DNA from 3 places in the Janthinobacterium leeuwenhoeki genome. Region 2 is predicted to be linked to each of the others. Evidence: predicted binding sites of a transcription regulator. Region 2 holds the regulator's gene; each other region holds the start of a gene.
The links. Region 2 encodes HrcA, which represses chaperone genes, less so after heat shock. Its sites were predicted from a motif close to TTAGCACTCNNNNNNNNNGAGTGCTAA; they were not measured.

Region 1 (2,271 bases), on a different contig from region 2:
TTCAGCGCACCGATGGCAGCGTTTTACTCGTCGACGTAATCGGCTTCGATATCGAGTCCGCCATAGCGGTTTTCGCAAGAGCGGCGCGTCAGCGTCTGTTGTCCGCCCTTGCCGTCAAGCACCATCGTCAAGTCGCGGCAAGTACGGCTGTAGCTGCCAGGTTTGGCGTCCGTCCGCGAGGGTGTCAGGCGCACTGCCAGCGGCGCCGCATTGCCCAGGCCCTTGTTGCTCCACTGGCGCGTCTTGCCATCCTCTTCGTCTTTCAAGGTGCGCACGGCGGCCGTCAGCAAGGCTTGTTTTTCCTTCGCATTCAGCTTGGCGATAGTGACGTCGGACAGGAAAGGCGGATACACGGCGGGCGCCGGGTCTTTGCCCTGCACATCCCAGTTGCCGCTGTTCTGCGAACAGGTGCGCCGGCTCAGGTCCTGCGACTTGCCACCCGCCGTAACGACGAATTTCAGGTCGCGGCAGACGTGGGCCTTCAGGCTGTGTTCCGTCATGCCGGAATTGCTGAAGTTATACGTCACTTTCACCAGCACGCCACTGTCACCGCCGTTGTCCCATACATGCGCTTCCTGGTCGTCGTCATCCTTGTTCAGGTCGTTGAACAGGTCGTTAAGCAGCATTTTCTTTTCCAGAGGCGTCAGGGCCGCCACGGTGATCTCGTCGACAATGGTGGGCGTTTGCGCGGCGGCATTGCCCAGGCAAACGAGACCGATGAGGGTGGCGCCCAGCAGGCGCAGGACGGGATGGGAAATCGGGAGTGGCATGCTGTTCTTTCTGGCTTAAATGCTGATATTGATATGCAATTGCAATCATCTTATCAAATTTCATAGTAAAACTCTGTTTCCTGCGCGTACGGGAACACCCCTCGTCTGCCGAGCATGCTAGAGTCGCGCCTGTTGCTGACGCCCGGCAAGTTGGCTTGCGCCAGCGCAAACCCTGTGTAAATGCAGGCTGCGCAGAACGTCCAAGCATATCTTTCCGGTGAATAAGCCCTTGAATAAGCCCCCTACCGTCCCTATAATTAGCACTCGTTAGTAGAGAGTGCTAACAAACTCTTTCGTAGCAATCCTCAGGACTGATGGTGCTTGCCAGACCACTGCAGGGAACGCTACGCGGCGGGCGACGCCGCGATGCACCACTGCCGGAGACAGGCAAGGACAGGATGACATGGGGTTTGCTTGACCGTTGCGGGCTGCTTTCAACGGCGGTCACTGAAAGCACGTCTGGCGCTGTGCCAGGCATGTATTCACTTAGCAACACTTATCCATTGAACTTTAAGGAGTTTTGTATGAATCTGCGCCCATTGAACGATCGCGTCATCGTCAAACGCCTCGACCAGGAAACCAAAACTGCGTCCGGCCTCATCATTCCTGATGCAGCTGCTGAAAAACCGGATCAAGGCGAAGTCCTTGCCGTAGGCAATGGCAAGATTCTCGACGACGGCAAAGTCCGTCCTCTGGATGTCAAAGTAGGCGACCGCGTCCTGTTCGGCAAGTACGCCGGCCAAACCGTCAAAGTTGACGGCGATGAGCTGCTGGTCATGCGCGAAGAAGACATCATGGCGATCGTCGTCAAGTAATTGTTTCCACGTTGTAGACAGATACATCCCGAAACTCAGGAGAATTGAACATGGCAGCTAAAGAAGTAGTATTCGGCGACGCAGCGCGCGCCAAGATGGTCGAAGGCGTCAATATCCTCGCCAACGCAGTCAAAGTAACGCTGGGCCCGAAAGGCCGCAACGTGGTCCTGGAGCGCTCGTTCGGCGCCCCTACCGTCACCAAGGATGGTGTATCGGTAGCGAAAGAAGTCGAACTCAAAGACAAGCTCATGAACATGGGCGCGCAAATGGTCAAGGAAGTTGCTTCCCGCACCAGCGACAACGCCGGTGACGGCACCACCACCGCGACCGTGCTGGCACAAGCCATCGTGCGCGAAGGCATGAAGTTCGTTGCCGCCGGCATGAACCCGATGGACCTGAAGCGCGGTATCGACAAAGCAGTTGCTGCCACCGTCGAAGAACTGGCGAAAATCGCCCGTCCTTGCACCACGACCAAGGAAATCGCCCAAGTTGGCGCGATCTCGGCGAACTCGGACTACTCGATCGGCGAGCGTATCGCTGAAGCGATGGAAAAAGTCGGCAAAGAAGGCGTGATCACGGTGGAAGACGGCAAGTCGCTGAACGACGAGCTGGACATCGTTGAAGGCATGCAGTTCGACCGCGGCTACCTGTCACCATACTTCATCAACAACCCAGAGAAACAAGTT
Region 2 (2,271 bases):
CAATGCAGACCTTGAAATTATCGGTCTGGCGCAGCATTTCAAGGTATCGATAGCCGCCAGCGACTTTGGCGTGGCCAAGCCCGACGCCAGCATCTTCCTCGCCGCTTGCGCCGCGCTGGACGTGGCGCCGCATGAAGCCGTGTATGTCGGCGACGATTTGTATTTCGACGTGACGGGAGCGCAGGGGGCCGGCATGCGTGCCGTCTGGATGAACCGCAAGGGCAGCGACGCGCATCTGGCCGCCGGGGTGCAGCCCGACGCCATCTGCGCCAACTTTGACGAGTTGCTGCGATGGCTGCAGCAGCAACTGGAAGATTGAACACCGCTGGACGGGCGAACGTGCATAATAGGCGCTGTTGCTGCATGTTCGGCCGCTTTCGTTGCCGCTTGCCTAACAATATGTTTGTTTAAAGAATATTTGCTTACCTAAGACACCATGCAACTCGATACACGTGCCCAAACACTGCTGAAAGCCCTGGTCGAGCGATATATCGCCGACGGCCTGCCGGTCGGTTCGCGCGCCTTGTCGAAAATCTCCGGCCTGGACCTGTCGCCGGCCACGATCCGCAACATCATGGCCGATCTGGAAGAACTCGGGTATGTGTCCAGTCCGCACACTTCGGCCGGACGCATACCGACGCCGCGCGGCTACCGTATCTTTGTCGATACCTTGCTGACTGTCAGGCATCTGGACGAGCACCTGGTGGAGTCGCGCATGCGCCTGCAGACGCCGCAGCCGCAAAAAACCATCGCCAACGCGGCGCAGATGCTGTCCTCGCTGTCGCAGTTTGCCGGCGTCGTGCTCAGTCCGCGCCGCGAATCCGTGTTCCAGCAAATTGAATTCCTGCGCCTGTCGGAAAAACGCATCCTGCTCGTCATCGTTGCCCCCGGCGGCGACGTGCAGAACCGTTTATTGCTGACGGAGGCCGACTATACGCCAGCGCAGCTGGTGCAGTCGGCCAATTACATCAACCAGAATTATGGCGGCCTGTCCTTCGACGCCGTACGCGTGCGCCTGCAGGGCGAATTGCGCCAGTTGCGCGACGATATGGGCAGCCTGATGCAGGCGGCCGTGGAAGCGGGCAGCGAAGCGATGGCCGACCATAGCGATGACATGGTGATTTCCGGCGAGCGCAACTTGCTCAGCGTGAGCGATCTGTCATCGAATATGCATTCGCTGCGCCAGATGTTCGACATGTTCGAGCAAAAAACGGGCTTGATGCAGCTGCTCGATGTGTCGAGCAAGGCGACGGGCGTGCAGATATTCATTGGCGGCGAATCGAACCTGGTGCCGATGGATGAGATGAGCGTGGTGACGGCGCCGTATGAAGTCAACGGCAAGATCGTGGGCACGCTGGGAGTGATCGGACCGACGCGCATGGCCTACGAGCGCGTCATTCCGATTGTCGATATCACGGCCAAGTTGCTGTCAAGCGCACTCAGCCATAATTGAGCTTACGGCGCTGACGCGCCAGCCGCTCCCGTGGGAACGACCGGCGGAATGTGTCAGACCTCAGGCGGTCTTGTGCGGGCAAGCCGTCTTGATGCAGTTGCCATAGATGGCCAAAGCGTGTTCGGCGATCTTGAAACCGCGCTCTTCGGCCACTTTTTGCTGGCGGATTTCGATGTCTTCGTCGAAGAATTCTTCGACCCGGCCACAGTCGAGGCACACCAGATGGTCGTGGTGGGAGCCTTCGTTGAGCTCGAAAATCGCCTTGCCGGTTTCAAAATGGTTGCGGTTGAGCAAGCCTGCCTGTTCGAATTGGGTGAGGACGCGGTAGACGGTTGCTAAGCCGACATCCATATTATCGGCCAGCAGAATTTTATAGACGTCTTCCGCGGTCAGGTGGCGTACCGGGCTACTCTGGAAGATATCGAGTATCTTCAGCCGTGGCAAGGTGGCTTTCAGGCCGCTTGCCTTGAGATCACTAGGATTGTTACTCATGTTTGTTGCTCGTATGTGGGTCAGGTGCTTTATCATATAGCGTTTTGTCGGGGAGTGCCAAAATATGCTTTTTTTTGGCGGGCCGGTCACTCCTGGCGTTTTGTTCATCCAATTGAGGTCATTTATGCGCGTAACACCGGCTGTATTGCCATCTCTCTGGCACCGTATTTCATTTCGAGCACCAGTCGTGGCAGGCATGGTCTGTGTCGCGCTGGCCATGTCCGGCTGCGCCAGCCGAGGCATCCTGGGTGAAAAGCCTGCAGCTGCTCAAAAAGAAGGCAAGGAACTGGTCCCCGAACAGGGCGCACAAACGACCACCATTACGC
Region 3 (2,271 bases), on a different contig from region 2:
ATTGGTCGCCGAGCTGATCACCAAGGGCTTGGCTGCAGCGTAAAGGCTGACAATGTTTATCTGTTGATAAACATCAAACTGTAAAACTAAAAGGCGCCTTGCGGCGCCTTTTGCATTGCGGCATTGCTTTCGATTACACCCAGGCGGCCAGGGCGCCCTTCATTTTTTTCAGTGCCGCCACTTCGATCTGGCGGATGCGCTCGGCCGATACGCCGAACTCTTCTGCCAAAGCGTGCAGGGTGGCACCGGAACCGTCGTCGTTGGCCAGCCAGCGCGCTTCGATGATGCGGCGCGAACGGGCGTCCAGCTTGGACAGTGCCGTTTCCAGGCCTTCCGATTGCAAACGCGTCACTTGTTGCGCTTCCAGCACCTTGGTCGGCTCGCTTTGCTCCGACGACAGGTAGGCGATCGGCGAAAACTTGTCGTCTTCATCGTCGGTCGGCGATTCCAGGGCGATGTCGCGGCCGCTCAAACGCGTTTCCATTTCGATCACTTCTTCGCGCTTCACGTCGAGCAGCTTGGCCAGCGCATCGATCTGTTTCGGCGTCATCGCATCCAGGCCCGTCTTGTGGCTGCGCAGGTTGAAGAACAGCTTGCGCTGTGCCTTCGTCGTCGCGACCTTGACCAGACGCCAGTTTTTCAGGATGTACTCATGCATCTCGGCTTTCACCCAGTGCATGGCGTACGACACCAGGCGCACGCCTTGGTCCGGATCGAAACGTTTCACGGCTTTCATCAAGCCGATATTGCCTTCCTGAATCAGGTCGGCGTGCGGCAAGCCATAGCCCAGGTAGCCGCGGGCAATCGAGACCACCAGGCGCAGGTGCGACAGCACCAGTTCTTGCGCGGCGGCCAGGTCATTTTTTTCGCGCAGGCGTGTCGCCAGCGAAATTTCTTCGTCATGGGTCAACATGGGCAGGCGGTTCACGGCCGAAATATAGGCATCGATATTGCCCAGATTGCCAGTGAACCCGAGGCCCAGCGCATTACTTTTGGTCGGCACCAATGCGGACGTTGCGGACATCATAGTCATGTTTTCTCCCTCGTAGTCTTGCTTTGTTCCAGTTGGCCACGTCACGCGACGTGGTCCGCTTGTCTGTTCGTTTTTGCGTATTCGGTCTTGCACTTTGCAGATCGCGGCACCATCTTCATCTGGCGACCATGGCGGTTCTGCTGTTGGTATGTCCCTATATTAGCACTCTCTGCTTGAGAGTGCCAATCAGCACATTTAATCAACCTGATAGCCTAAATGCTATGGCGAATGAATGCTTGATATATGTGTATGAGCGGCGATCTGAACAGCGCTACAGGTCGCTTTACGACAAGGTAGTTAGTCTACGGCCTCTGGCTGAAGCGAACCTTAAGAATACTTGTTTAATATCAAGATAACAGCAATAGAAGGATGACGCGGCGCATGGCGGCGCCATGAGCGCCGCCATGGGAGGGGGAAAGGTCAGTTCAGGCGCGCCAGGTGGCGCTGTACGCAGAGGAAGGCGCCGATCAGGCCCAGGCCGGCGCTGAGAGCCAGCAAGCCGGCCATCGGCAGCGGCGCCAGCGGCACCAGCTGGAATTCGGATGCATACAGTCGCGCAAACTCGGCAATCGCCGTATTCAGTGGCTGCAAGGCCAGCGCCACGGCGCCCAGGGCCAAGGCACCCGCGCACAGGCCCAGCAGGGCGCCCGTGTAATAGAAGGGGCGGTGGATGAAGGTGTCGGTGGCGCCGATCAGTTTCGAGATGCTGATTTCATCGCGCTGCTGCATCACCTGCAAGCGGATGGTATTGAAGACCACGGCGATCACGGCCACGCCCAGGGTCATGGCCAGCAGCAGCAGCACCAGGCGCAGCACGCCCAGCAGGGCTGCCAGGCGCTTGACCCAGGCCGAATCGACTTGCGCCGATTCCACGAATGGCAGCTGGCGCAACTGTTCCGCCACCGCATCGACATCCAGCGCTTCGCTGGCGCTGCTGAAGGCATCGAGTTTCAGCACATAGCTGTCGGGCAGGGGATTGTCGCCCAGGGTGCTGAGCACATCGGCCAGGCCGCTCTTGTTTTTCAGCGAGTCCAGCGCCTGTTCGCGCGGGATGAAGACGATCTTCGCCTTTTGCTCGCCGACGATCTTGCGCATGGCGCCTGCCAGGGCCACGGCTTGCTCGCGCGGCGTGTCGATCTTCAGGAAAACGCTGATTTCCGGGTCGACCGACATTTGCTCCGACATCGGGCGCACATTGTCGAGCATGGTCAAGCCGGCGAACGGCAGCGACAGGGCGA

Region 1: groES (co-chaperone GroES) is a predicted target of HrcA. The motif match lies at 1,028-1,054, and genes of this name have one in related genera.
Region 3: rpoH (RNA polymerase sigma factor RpoH) is a predicted target of HrcA. The motif match lies at 1,193-1,219, and genes of this name have one in related genera.

The regions. Positions count from the first base shown of each region.
Region 1 covers NZ_JBNYXT010000028.1:32,838-35,108, reverse strand. The annotation lists gene ACQ4WS_RS19285 (hypothetical protein) at 24-770, opposite strand; gene groES (co-chaperone GroES) at 1,295-1,585, shown strand; gene groL (chaperonin GroEL) at 1,636-2,271, shown strand, end outside.
Region 2 covers NZ_JBNYXT010000006.1:129,295-131,565, reverse strand. The annotation lists gene ACQ4WS_RS07775 (HAD family hydrolase) at 1-319, shown strand, start outside; gene hrcA (heat-inducible transcriptional repressor HrcA) at 437-1,453, shown strand; gene fur (ferric iron uptake transcriptional regulator) at 1,514-1,945, opposite strand; gene ACQ4WS_RS07760 (outer membrane protein assembly factor BamE) at 2,142-2,271, shown strand, end outside.
Region 3 covers NZ_JBNYXT010000012.1:56,572-58,842, forward strand. The annotation lists gene ACQ4WS_RS12225 (hypothetical protein) at 1-43, shown strand, start outside; gene rpoH (RNA polymerase sigma factor RpoH) at 134-1,027, opposite strand; gene ftsX (permease-like cell division protein FtsX) at 1,454-2,271, opposite strand, start outside.